Regions from separate parts of the Vogesella perlucida genome, predicted to be linked through region 2. Evidence: predicted binding sites of a transcription regulator. Region 2 holds the regulator's gene; each other region holds the start of a gene.

The links. Region 2 encodes FNR, which switches genes on or off when oxygen is low (the NO sensors DNR and NnrR bind a similar motif). Its sites were predicted from a motif close to TTGATNNNNATCAA; they were not measured.
Positions count from the first base shown of each region.
Region 1: ACZ9XP_RS01035 (hemerythrin domain-containing protein) is a predicted target of FNR. The motif match lies at 2,028-2,041, and genes of this name have one in related genera.
Region 3: ACZ9XP_RS11540 (GbsR/MarR family transcriptional regulator) is a predicted target of FNR. The motif match lies at 2,310-2,323, and genes of this name have one in related genera.

Region 1 covers NZ_CEETRO010000001.1:198,305-202,660, forward strand. Annotated here, with positions in the region: gene ACZ9XP_RS01020 (nickel-dependent hydrogenase large subunit) at 1-194, shown strand, start outside; gene cybH (Ni/Fe-hydrogenase, b-type cytochrome subunit) at 398-1,102, shown strand; gene ACZ9XP_RS01030 (HigA family addiction module antitoxin) at 1,228-1,509, shown strand; gene ACZ9XP_RS01035 (hemerythrin domain-containing protein) at 1,514-1,945, opposite strand; gene ACZ9XP_RS01040 (class I SAM-dependent methyltransferase) at 2,264-2,926, shown strand; gene ACZ9XP_RS01045 (L,D-transpeptidase family protein) at 2,991-3,851, opposite strand; gene rlmD (23S rRNA (uracil(1939)-C(5))-methyltransferase RlmD) at 4,004-4,356, shown strand, end outside.
Region 2 covers NZ_CEETRO010000011.1:92,625-96,980, reverse strand. Annotated here, with positions in the region: gene ACZ9XP_RS15430 (RNA methyltransferase) at 94-867, shown strand; gene ACZ9XP_RS15425 (DUF1853 family protein) at 871-1,773, shown strand; gene ACZ9XP_RS15420 (NAD(P)H-dependent oxidoreductase) at 1,770-2,225, shown strand; gene fnr (fumarate/nitrate reduction transcriptional regulator Fnr) at 2,277-3,017, opposite strand; gene hemN (oxygen-independent coproporphyrinogen III oxidase) at 3,128-4,356, shown strand, end outside.
Region 3 covers NZ_CEETRO010000007.1:58,574-62,929, forward strand. Annotated here, with positions in the region: gene ACZ9XP_RS11530 (cytochrome d ubiquinol oxidase subunit II) at 1-373, opposite strand, end outside; gene ACZ9XP_RS11535 (cytochrome ubiquinol oxidase subunit I) at 370-1,698, opposite strand; gene ACZ9XP_RS11540 (GbsR/MarR family transcriptional regulator) at 1,701-2,270, opposite strand; gene ACZ9XP_RS11545 (sensor domain-containing diguanylate cyclase) at 2,448-4,301, shown strand.

The sequences.
Region 1 (4,356 bases), on a different contig from region 2:
GGAACGCCGGCCCGCGCGACGACAAGGGCCAGATCGGCGCCTACGAAGCCTCGCTGATGGGCACCAAGATGGCGGTGCCGGACCAGCCGCTGGAGATACTGCGCACCCTGCACAGCTTCGACCCGTGCCTGGCCTGCTCCACCCACGTGATCGGCGACGATGGCGGCGAGCTGGTGAAGGTACAGGTGCGCTAATGGCTAAGGTTGGCCGCATGCGGCCAACCCTGTGGCCCCAGACCCGGCTGCCGCCACCGCACACCCCGGCGGCGGCCGGATCGCCGGAATGGCCCGCGGCGGGGGCTGCACTCCCCTGCCGCGGCGCTGCCGGTTTATCAGAGCCGCGTCACAGTCCGCGCCGCTGTCGTGGCTGGCTGTGACCCAAGACTCAGGAGCAAGCGATGAAAAGCTATGATTTTGACGGCAACGCCCCGCAGGGGCTGGGCCGCAAGGTAACGTCGGTTTACGTATACGAGGCACCGGTACGGCTGTGGCACTGGGTCACCGTGCTGTGCATCATCACCCTGTCGCTGACCGGCTATTTTATTGGCAAACCGCTGCCCAGCGTGCCGGGCGAGGCCACCTTCCAGTACGTGATGGGCTATATCCGCTTTGCCCACTTTGCTGCCGGCTACGTGCTGGCGGCCGGGCTGGTGGGGCGGATTTACTGGGCTATCGTGGGCAACCATCACGCCCGCGAGATCATTCTGGTGCCGGTGTGGGATAAAGCCTGGTGGCAGGAGTTTTTCTTTGAAATCCGCTGGTACCTGTTTATCGAGCGCTACCCCAAGAAATACATCGGCCACAACCCGGTAGGCCAGATCGCCATGGCCAGCTTTATCTGGGCCACGCTGTTCATGTGCGCCACCGGCTTTGCGCTGTACGGCGAAGGCACTGGTGAGGGCAGCTGGGCGCACAGCGCTTTTAACTGGGTGATTGTGGCGTTTGGCAATAGCCTGGACGTGCACAGCTGGCACCGCCTGGGCATGTGGGCGATTTTGCTGTTCGTGATGATCCACGTGTACGCCGCCATCCGCGAGGACATCATGTCCAAGCAGAGCATGGTCTCCACCATGATCAGCGGCTTTCGCATGTTCAAGGATTAAGGCCTGTCGGTAGGCTTTTTGTGTTACGCCGGCACGCTACGCAGTGCCGGCAAACGATAGTTGTAGAGTGTGTGGGTAAGTTTGGGCCGGGGGCGACCCCGGCCATTTTTTCAGAGGTTGGCCGCATGGCACGCAATATCCTGACCACCCGTACCCCTATCGCCCCCGGGCGCTTTCTGTACAGCCGCTTTCTGCGCCCGGCCGGCCTCACGCAAACGCACGCGGCCAACCAGCTGGGGCTGTCGCGCCGCCGCCTGAATGAAATCATCCAGGGCCACCGCAGCATTACCCCCGACACCGCGCTGCGGCTGTCGCTGCTGTTTGGCCTGCCACCGCGCTTCTGGCTGGACCTGCAGGGCGACTGGGACCTGGCGCAAGCACGGCGCAAGCTGCAGCAAGCCGCCTGAGCGCTCAGCCGGGTGGCACGCCCGGCCAGCGCAGCGCCACCCACTGTGCGGTACTGAGCTGGCAAAACGGGTAAAGAATGCTTTCCTCTTTTTCACAATGCTGCTGTAGCTGGCGTTGCAGTACCCCGGCCAGGGGGTTGCTCAGCGCCAGATCGTGCTGCTGTACAGCCTGGAATAACGCTTCCATCAGCTCGCGCAGCTGCTCGTGCTCGTAGCGCATCACCTCGGTAGGGCCGAGCTGCAGGCCGCTTAGCTGTTCGTACAGCGGGTACAGTACCTGCTCTTCGTCGGCAAAGTGGCTGTCCAGCTCGGCACAAAAATCATGGCAGGCGCGCTGCGCCTGTACCCAGTGTTGCTGCGCGATATGGCGCTGCAGCGCCTGGAGCAGCTGCTGGCAATGGCGGTGTATGTGTATCAGATAGTCTGCTGGTTTCATCGGGTATCCAGTGTCCTGGTAGCCCTGGCAGCACCGTGCTGTACGGGCTGATTCCAGTATTGCACCGCCCGCCCCCCCGTAACTGACGCGGATCAAGTACCGCCCCGACTACCCGCACAGCATGAAAAAACAGGCCAGCGCGGGCGCCAGGGCAGACTGTGGTATCATGCCGGCTCCGGTTTTAATCCGTTTCCCGCCTGCTTTACCCGATGTTCTCATCGCCCAAGCATCGCCTCTGCCCTTTGGTCGCGACGTCTGTTCGACGCACATAGAGTCCAGCTCGTACCGCACCAAAGGTTTGCCATGCCAGGCTATGCAGTGAAAATCCAGCACGTTCACGTGGCTGGGGCGCCCGATCTCGTCATCCGATCCCTGCTGGATAACCAGCAATACGCCGACCCGTTAGGCGAAGCCGCCGCACTGGGCATTTCCGAAGCCAGCTGGCCGCTATTTGGCCTGGTATGGCCATCGGCACAAAAGCTGGCCGACCTGATGCAGGGCTGGGAGCTGGGGACACAACGCATTCTGGAAATAGGCTGCGGCCTGGGGCTGGCCAGCCTGGTGATACAGCGCCGCGAAGGCAATATCACCGCCAGCGACTGCCACCCGCTGACCGCCGGCTTTCTGGCGGCTAACGTAGCACTGAACGCGCTGCCACCGCTGCCCTACCTGACCGGCAACTGGGGGCACACCAACCCCGGGCTGGGCGAGTTCGACCTGATCATCGGCAGCGATGTGCTGTACGAGCGCGACCAGCCACTAACGCTGGCCGCGTTTATTGCCCTGCATGCCGCACCAGCCGCACAAGTCATCATCATCGACCCCAACCGCGGCAACCGCAGCCTGTTTCATCGCCAGATGGCTTTGCTGGGCTTTACGCTGAACGAAAGCATGATCGAGGCCCCGCTGTGGGACGGCACGCCCTACCGTGGCCGCCTGCTGCACTACCAGCGTAGCCTGCCACCCGCCAGCCTGTGCTAGCCTTGCCAGACATGAAAAAAGCCCACCGCAAAAGGTGGGCTTTTTCTATATAGCAGGCAGCGCGCTAGCTCGGGCTCATCGCCGGGGCCTTGCTCTGCAAGGCACGCCCCTGCACCGGCACGGTGGCATCCTGCTGCACCGGCTCCGGGTCTACGCTAAGCCAGCGCTTCATGCTCAAGCCGCCTGTGACCGTGGCCGTGGCCGCATCCTTGCACGACAAGCACACTGGCTTGCCGGTGCGCTCGCGAATCGCCGCATCCACCCTGGCGCCATGCAGCACTTTGGCGTTGTCACGCTGCCACTCCAGCAGCGTATTGGCCAGGTGGCGGTAGGACGGGTCTTTCATGCCGTAGATATCACGGTAGGCGGTAAGCCACAGCTCGCCGGCTTCGTCTTCGTTCAGCACCAGCGGCTGGTAGGCAATGGTCACCTGTGCACCGTTGCTCACCCAATCGGCCAGCGCCAGCGCGTTTTCGTTCTTCAGGCGCACACAGCCATGGCTACGCACCCCCGGCACGCTGCCGGGCTGGTTGGTGCCATGAAAGCCCAGGCCCAGGCGCGGCTCGCCAAAACGGATGAACACCTTGCCCAGCGGGTTTTCCGGCCCCGGAGGCACCTCGGTTTTTACCGGCTGGCCTTTTTTGGCCATTTCAGCCTGGATGGACTTGGGTACATGCCAGGTCGGGTCGCGGTGTATGCCATTGATGGTGTAACTACCCGTGGGGGTACGCGTGATCTGCTTGCCCACCGCTACCGGGTAGCTGCGCAGCAAAACACCATCCTGGTACAACAACACGCGGGTTTGCGGCAGGTTTACCACCAGATGCTGGCCAACAGGGGCAATCTCGACATCCGGTTCCGGGGTAGAAGCCCATACAGTGCTACTGATTAAGGCAAAGAGGGCAAGGCTGGGCTTGAGTGTCAATTTGGTACTTTGAACAGGTTGCAATAGCGAGGATGGTAGCAGATGCGGCGCAGTTTGTTGCAATGCCATGCGGCCAACCTGGCACCGTGCGTTTTGCTGTGGTTTCTGCGACAATTGCGGCCTTTGCCAACGCATTTTGACTTTAAAAAACAATGACTCAACAGCAACAAATCGCCCAGATCGAATCCCTGGACCATGAAGGACGTGGTGTTGCCCACGTCGAAGGCAAGACAATATTTATCGAAGGCGCGCTGCCTTACGAGGTAGTTACTTACAGCAGCTTCCGTAAAAAACCCAGCTACGAGAACGCTGTAGCCGTGGATGTGTTGAAAGATAGCTACATGCGCACCCAGCCATCCTGTCCGCACTATGGCGTATGCGGTGGCTGCTCCATGCAGCACGTCGAGTTCACCGCCCAGGTCGCCATCAAGCAGCGCGTGCTGGAAGACAACCTGGCCCGCATCGGCAAGGTACGCCCGCAAGTGGTGATGACCCCTATCGCCGG
Region 2 (4,356 bases):
CGCTTGTCGTAAACTGTCTGGGTTAAGGAACGATAAACACCGCTTTTGCAGCGGTGTTTTTGAATAGCCCGCGATTCTACTCAAAATTACCCGATGAATAAACCCCAAGTACCTGATTTTTTAAAGAACATTCGCGTCGTGCTGGCGCGCCCCAGCCACCCTGGCAATATCGGCTCGGCAGCACGGGCCATGAAAACCATGGGCCTGACGCGCTTGTATCTGGTTGAGCCGAAAGTGTTTCCCAGCGAAGAGGCCAACGTACTGGCTTCCGGCGCGGTAGACGTACTGGCGCACGCTACGGTGGTCAGCAGCCTGACCGAGGCGCTGTCGGACGTGACCGTGGCCTGTGCGCTGACCAGCCGCCGCCGCGAGCTCACCACGCCGCTGTCCACCCCGCGCGAAACCGCGCCCGAGCTTATTGCCCGCGCACGCGAGGGCGAGCAGGTAGCGCTGGTGTTCGGCAATGAAACCTTCGGCTTGTCGATAGAAGAAGTAGAAATGTGCAACCGCCTGGTAACCGTGCCAGGTAACCCGGACTACTTCTCGCTGAACCTGGCCATGGCGGTACAGGTGATGACCTACGAGCTGTTCAGCCACACCGGTGTGGATGTGAACTACCTGAAAGCCGAAGGCGAGGCCGCCAGCATGGCCGAGGTAGAAAGCATGTGCGGCCACCTGGACAACACGCTGGAAGCCATCGGCTACTACGAGCGCCGCAACAGCGAGCGCCTGATGCGCCGCATGCGTGCATTGTTCAACCGCGCTGGCGTACTGCGCGAAGAAATCGACATCCTGCGCGGCTTCTTCAAGCAGGTGCAGCGCGTCGCCGACGGCAGCCTGCCGCCGCGCGACAAGCAGGGCGAGTAAGCCATGCTGCCCGGCTTGGCGCAGTGCGCGCAGCTGCGCAGCCAGCCGGTGCGCGACCTTGCCTACCTGCTGACGGCGCCGCCACCCTGGCATAGCGGTGTGGAAATCAGCTGCCAGCGCCTGCTGGGGCCACAAGGTTGGCCGCAGCTGCTGGCGCTGGATGCCGACCCCGGCCCGCTGCTGGCGTGGCTGGCAGCACGCCCTACGCGCCGCCTGGGGCTATACGCCGAAGCCCTGCTGGCGTACTGGTTCAGCCACGCACCGCATATCGCGCTGGTAGCGGCCAACCTGCCGGTACGCGACGGCACCCACACAGTGGGCGAGTTTGACTTTTTGCTACGCATAGAAGGCGAACCGTATCACCTGGAAGCCGCCAGCAAGTTTTACCTGCAGCTGGATAGCGCCCCGTATGCGCTGGTCGGCCCCGGCCTGCGCGACGCCTGGTGGCTGAAATACCACAAGCTGGCCAGCCAGCTCACCTTGGCGCAGCACTCCGCCGCCAGGCTGCCCGCCGGTTTCGAGCAGGTAATCCCCTGCAGCCGCCTGACCGGCTGGCTGTTTTTCCCTGCCGATGCAGCCGACACCCACCCCGCCATTCATACCGCAGCCTGCCGTGGCTGGTGGTGCCGTTTGCAGGATGGTTGGCCGCAGCAGCATCCGCATAGCCGCTGGCTGGCCCTGCCGCGCTTGCAATGGCTAGGTCCGGCGCAAGCAGAGGAAGCGGTCACGCAGAGCCTGGCCGCCATGCGCGCGCAGCTGGCGCAGGCCGATGGCCCCTGGCTGCTGGCCGAGCTGCTGCCGGACGCGCAGGGCATCTGGCAGGAGGTGGCGCGAGGTTTTGTGGTGCCCGATAGCTGGCCAGACCCTGACTTACTGGCCACCTTGCTACCCAGGTTGGCCGCATGAAGACGCTGCTGGTGCTGTGGAGCAGCCAGACCGGCCATACCTTGCAGCTGGCCCAAGCGGCGGCCGCCGCAGCGGGGGAGAACGGCAGCGTGGCAGTACGCATCCTGCCAGCCCTGCAGGCGGGTATTGACGAGCTATTGGCCTGCGATGCGCTGCTGCTGGCCACACCGGAAAACTTTGGCTATATGGCCGGCGCGCTGAAAGACTTTTTCGACCGTACCTACTACCCGGCCCAGGGCAAAGTTGCCGGCTTGCCGTACGCGGTGCTGATTAGTGCCGGCAATGATGGCCTGGGGGCACAGCAGGCCATCGAGCGCATCGCACGCGGCTACGGCTGGCGGCAGGCCTACCCGCCACTGCTGGTACGCGGCGTGCCACAAACGGCGGACCTTGCCGCGGCTGCCGAGCTGGGCGCTACCCTGGCGGCGGCGCTGTCCATCGGCATGCTGTAGGCCAAAAAACAAAACGCCCCGGAAGGGGCGTTTGGCATTCGTAGCGGGTGATCAGTGCTGTGCTTGCGAGCAGCCGGCTACCAGCTGTTTCAGTTCTTCCGGTTTCACCAGCTGAATGTGTTTGTGGTCTACCACCAGCCAGCCTTGCTGCTGGAATTTCGACAGGGTACGGCTGACGGTTTCCAGCTTTAGCCCCAGGAAGCTGCCGATTTCTTCGCGGCTCATGCGCAGGATGAAATCGTTGGCCGCAAAGCCGCGAGCTGATAGGCGCTGTGACAAATTCAGCAAAAAAGCGGCCAGGCGTTCTTCGGCTTTCATGTTGCCTAGCAGCAACATCACCGACTGGTCGCGCACGATTTCGCGGCTCATCAGGCGGAAAAAATGGTGCTGCAGGCTGGGGATGTCACGGCCAAGCGTTTCCATGCGGTTGAAGGGCAGCTCGCAGACTTCGCTGTCTTCCAGTGCGATGGCATCGCAGCCGTGCAGGTTGGACGAAATGCCGTCCAGACCCATCAGTTCGCCCGACATGTGGAAGCCGGTTACCTGTTCGCGGCCGTCCTGGCTGGAGACGCAGGTCTTGAAGTAACCGGTACGCACCGCGTACAGCGAGCGGAAGCCCTCGCCAGAGCGGAACAGGTATTCGCCACGTTTCAGACGTCGGCTTTGACGGATCACGGCGTCCAGTTGCGCCATTTCATCGCGGTTCAAGCCTACCGGGAGGCACAGTTCTCGCAGGCTGCAGTTGGAACACGACACTTTGAGTGCGTGCATTGGGTGTGTGTGGTCAGTCATATAGTGTGTTTTCGCCAAGCAAGCGGGCTTGCTTGATACGCGTCAAAGCAAGAAAAGTGGTAATTGCGCAAATTTACCAGCCCACCACCGGTTTTCCAACCAGATTCAATATGACACCCACCACAAATTTCATGCCGACACAGTGTATTTTCGATAGAGAACTTATCGAAAGGTTGGAAGGCTCTGGCCCGCGTTACACGTCCTACCCCACCGCCGACCGTTTTCACGCCGGTTTCGGGGTGAGTGATTACGAGCAGTGGCTGGCGCACCGTGCGATCGGTGCTAACCACCGGCCGATCTCGCTGTATGTGCATGTGCCGTTCTGCAACACCATTTGCTACTACTGCGGCTGTAACAAGATCATTACCAAAGACAAAAGCCGCGCCGATGCCTACCTGGATTACCTGGAAAAGGAAATTCGCCTGGTGGCGGAAAAACTGGGTAGCCGTGAAAAAGTGATCCAGCTGCATTTTGGCGGCGGTACGCCGACCTTTTTGTCGGATGCGCAGCTGGACCGCGTGATGGGCATTATTCGCGAGCATTTCGAGCTGCTACCGGAGGGGGAATTCTCTATCGAGATCGACCCGCGCAAGGTTGGCCGCGACACCGTGCTGCACCTAGCACAGCTGGGTTTCAACCGCATGAGCATCGGTATCCAGGATTTCGACCCGGTGGTGCAGGAGGCGGTGAACCGCATCCAGAGCGAGGAAGAAACCCGCGTGGTGATGGATGCCGCGCGCGAAGCCGGCTTCAAGTCCATCAGTGTGGACTTGATCTACGGCCTGCCCAAGCAAACCGCGCATTCGCTGGAAAACACGGTAAGCCGCGTGATTGCCATGTCGCCAGACCGCATTGCGCTGTACAACTACGCGCATCTGCCTACGGTGTTCATGCCGCAGCGCCGCATTAACGAGGTGGATTTACCCACATCGGCTACCAAGCTGGATATCCTGCAAAACTCGGTCCGCCAGCTGGCAGATGCAGGCTATGTGTTTATCGGCATGGACCATTTTGCCAAGCCGGACGACGAGCTGACGCGTGCCTTGCAGCAGGGCCGCCTGCAGCGAAACTTCCAGGGCTACTCTACGCATGCCGACTGCGACATGATCGGTCTGGGCGTGTCGTCCATCGGTAAGGTGGGGCCGTGTTATACGCAGAACGAGAAGGAGCTGGACGCCTATTACGCCGCGCTGGATGCCGGCCGCCTGCCGGTGCTGCGCGGCATGACGCTGACGCAGGATGATATTTTGCGTCGCAGCGTGATCCAGGCGTTGATGTGCCGCTTCTCGCTGTCGGTAGAGGCGATCGAGCAGACCTTTGCCATCAATTTCGCCGACTA
Region 3 (4,356 bases), on a different contig from region 2:
GCGAGCCGGCAGCAAACGCCAGGTTCCACGCCGGCTGGTGGTGCGCCTGCGCTTTCACGCGGAAATCAAACGCCACGCCGCGCAGAATCAGCCCCAGCAACATGATGGCCACCGGCAGGTACAGCTCGCCCAGGATAATGCCGTGCGCCATGGGGAACGCCACCAGCAGCAGGCCCACGCCCAGCACCAGCCAGGTTTCGTTGGCGTCCCAGAACGGGCCGATACTGGCGATCATGGCGTCGCGCTCTTCGTCGTTACCCAGCGGCAGCAGCACGCCCACGCCCAGGTCGTAGCCGTCCAGCACCACATAAATCAGCATGGACAGCGCCATCAGCCCGGCAAAGATCACCGGCAACCACAGTTCGGCATTCATGGCTGTACTCCTTCAGGGTTGGCCGCAGGCGCTGCCTTGCGCGCCAGATAAAACACCACCGACACATAGCTGGCCAGCAGCACGGCGTACAGCAACAGGTACATCAGCAGGGTAGACAAAATCATGCCGCTACCTACGCTGGAGGCTGCATCGGCGGTGCGCAGGATGCCGGTCACCAGCCACGGCTGGCGGCCGATTTCGGTCACGTACCAGCCAGCCACCGTGGCCACCCAGCCCGAGAAGGTCATGGCCACCAGGCCACGCAGCAGCCATGGCGACAGTGCGCCACGGCGCAGCTGCCACCACGCCAGCCAGCTTACCGCCAGCATCAGCATGCCCACCCCCACCATCACGCGGAAGCTCCAGAACACCTTGGCGACCGGCGGGTGCGCGTTGGGGAACTCGTTCAGGCCGCGAATCTCGCCATTCAGGTCGTGGGTGATGATGAGGCTGGCCAGCTTTGGAATACCCACCTCGAAGCGGTTGCTTTGCGTGGTTTCATCCGGCAGGGCAAACAGCAGCAGCGGCGCGCCGCGCTCGGTGTGCCACACGCCTTCTATGGCGGCCAGCTTGGCCGGCTGGTGGTGGAAGGTATTCAGGCCGTGCATGTCGCCCACCAGTACCTGCAGCGGAATCAGCAGCGCGGCCAGCCCTACGCCGGTTTTCAGGGTGTGCGCCACGGCAGCGGCGCGGTCGCCGCGCAGCCAGCGGTAGGCCGAGACACCCGCTACCAGAAACGCCACGGTCAGACCGGACGCCAGCAGCATATGGCTAAGGCGGTAGGGCATGGACGGGTTGAAGATCACCGCCAGCCAGCTTTGCACGTGCACCTTGCCGGCGATGACCTCTACCCCGGCCGGGGTCTGCATCCATGAGTTCAGCACGATGATCCAGAACGCCGACACGGTGGTACCGAACGCCACCAGAAAGGTCGCCAGCGTGTGTACGCGGTTGGATACTTTTGAGCGGCCGAATAGCATGATGCCCAGGAAGGTGGCTTCCAGGAAAAACGCGGTCAGTACTTCGTAAGCCAGCAGTGGCCCCGCTACATTACCCACGTGCTGCATGAAGCCCGGCCAGTTGGTACCAAACTGAAAGCTCATGGTAATGCCGGACACCACGCCCAGCGCAAAGGTCAGCGCGAAGATCTTTACCCAGAAGCCATAGGCGTCCATCCACGCTTCGTCGCCACTACGGTTAAAGCGCGCCTTGAAGTACAGCAGCACCCAGCCCATGGCAATGCTGATGGTGGGGAACAGGATATGAAAAGTAATGTTGGCCGCAAACTGGATGCGCGCCAGTATGACCGGGTCCAGGCTGTCCATGGCTAATCCTCCTTGCCACTGTCACGGCCGGCCAGCCGGCCCAGGCTCTGGGTAAACTGCAGCACCTTGCCTACCTGACTACCCAGCTTCATCAGTTTTTCCAGTGTTTCCACATCCATGTCGCGGATGTCGGCAAACCACTTGGTCACCAGCTCGATCAGCTGGTACATCTCGTTCATGCGCGCCTGCGCGTGGCGCTCGGCCTCGCCGGCTGGCGTTTCCATGATGGCGCCGCGCAGCATGGTCAGCGTGGGCTCGACTTCTCGCTTCTGGCGCTCTTCCGCCAGGGTCTTGAAGATGGCCCACACGTCTTCCGGCGTGCTGAAGTACTCGCGGCGGTCGCCCGGCAGGTGTTGCAGTTTGACCAGTCGCCAGGCCTGCAGTTCTTTCAGCGCCATGCTGGTATTGGAGCGCGAACAGCCAATGGCTTCCACGATATCGTCGGCGTTCAGCGGGCGGTCGGAAACATAGAGCAGGGCGTAAATCTGCCCGACGGTACGGTTGATGCCCCAGTGGCTGCCCATTTCGCCAAAATGGAGCACAAAGGATTGAATCAGGGGTGGCAGGTTCATGTGTGTGGCCTTTTTGAATTTTCAGTATTTTCTGAAAGTTTGATATGGATCATAGTTTTAGAAAATAGGCCTTGTCAATGCGCACCTGCCAAGATAGACACCACACAAACAATGATGCTTTATCAAACGCTTGCAGTTGGACGATACTGATATGTATCGACACTCATCACCGTCCTTATGCCCACCCCGCCCTCGATACGCCATGCCCTGCTAGAAGACACCGCCGCCGCACTGGGTAAAGACTACCTGCAGCAGCTGGTTAACAGCTTGGCTCAACACAGCGGTGCCCAGCTGGTTTTTATCAGCCGGCCGCTGCCGTTGCCGCTGCGGCATGTGGAGGTGATGGTAGCCAACCGTAGCCAGCACCCTGGGCGCTACCCACTGGCGGGCACCCCGTGTGAGCAAGTGATCCACCAGCAACAGGCCACCATGTGCCATCGCGGGGTCAACCAGGACTTTTCAGCCGAGCAAGACACCGCCTGGCAAAGCTATGCCGGCTGGCCGCTGGTGGACAAGCATGGGCACTGTCTGGGGCATCTGGCGCTGTTTGACGAGCGGGCACATGCCTTGCCGGACACCCTGCTGCAGGATATTGCCCCCTTCGTTACCCGTGCCGCGGCCGAGCTGCAAAGGCTGGAGCACGAGCGCATCAGCAGCGCGCGGGCCAGCTGGGACGCGCTGCACTCGCACTTTCTGCGCCAGTACATACAAGGCCAACCCTTGCCGGCCCTGCTGGGCGACATGGTGGAGCATATCGAGCAAGCCCTGCCCGGCTGGCTGTGTACCATCTTGCAAGTGGACGCCACGCAACGGCTACGCCCGTTAGTAGGCCCCTCGCTGCCCCCCGCCTATACCGCGCTAATAGATGGCCTGGCCATCGGCCCCATGGTGGGCAGCTGTGGGGCCGCGGCGTGGCACCGCAAACGGTTGGTGGCAGAAGACCTGCAGCAGCATCCGAACTGGGCCCCCTATCGCGAGGTAGCACGGCAGTTTGCGCTGGGTAGCTGCTGGTCCGAACCCATTATCGACAGCAAAGGCAAAGTGCACGGTACCTTTGCCGTGTATCACCATGCCCCCAGCGCGCCCACGCTGGAAGCCATTACCGTGATTGAAGACACCGCCCGCCTGCTGGCGGTGCTGATGGAAAACGACGCTAACCGCCAGGCGCTGGATAGCCGCACGCAGTGGTACCAGGCTATCTTGCAGAACGCAGCAGATGCGCTGTCCATCATCGACATGGATGGCCGCGTGCTGGAAGCCAGTGATTCGCTGTGCAAGCTGCTGGGCTATAGCCAGGCCGAGATCCGTCAGCTGCACCTGTGGGACATGGTGTCGCACCGCAGCGAGGCCGAGCTGCGCCAGCAGCTGGCCCATACCGGCGACACCCCGGAAACCTTCGACAGCCAGAACCGCACCAAAGATGGCCAGATCATCGATGTAGAAGTCAGCGTGCGTCGCCTGGTACTGGACGGCCAGCCGGTGATCTGGGGCTCTGCCCGCGATATCAGCCTGCGCAAGCAGCAGGAACGTCTGCTGCGCGAACAAGCCACCATCGACTCGCTCACCGGCCTGTACAACCGCCCCACTCTACTGGCCCAGCTGGAAACGCTGCTGGCCAGCCCGGCCCACACCACCCTGGCCCTGCTGATGCTGGACCTGGATCACTTCAAACAGGTCAACGACCACTACGGCCACGCCTGCGGCGATGCGACCCTGGCCCATATTGCCAGCCAGATGCGCCAACAGCTGGGCCCGGAGAGCTGTGCCGGCCGCCTGGGGGGCGAAGAGTTCTGCGTGCTGTTACCCGGCAGCACGGCGCAAGCCGCCGCCCGTTGCGGCCAACAGCTGCTGGCCACTATTGCCGGGCAACCCTTGCACTTTGCCGGGCACACCATCCATCTCACCGCCTCGCTCGGTCTGAGCCTGTACCAGCCTGGCGACGACAGCCGCAGCCTGCTGGCCCGCGCCGACATGGCGCTGTACCAGGCCAAGCACCAGGGCCGCAACCGCATGGTGATGCTGCCGCCGTGACGCGCTGACGCGCATCCCGTAAAATAGCTTGCCGCGCCCCGCCAGACGGGGCGTT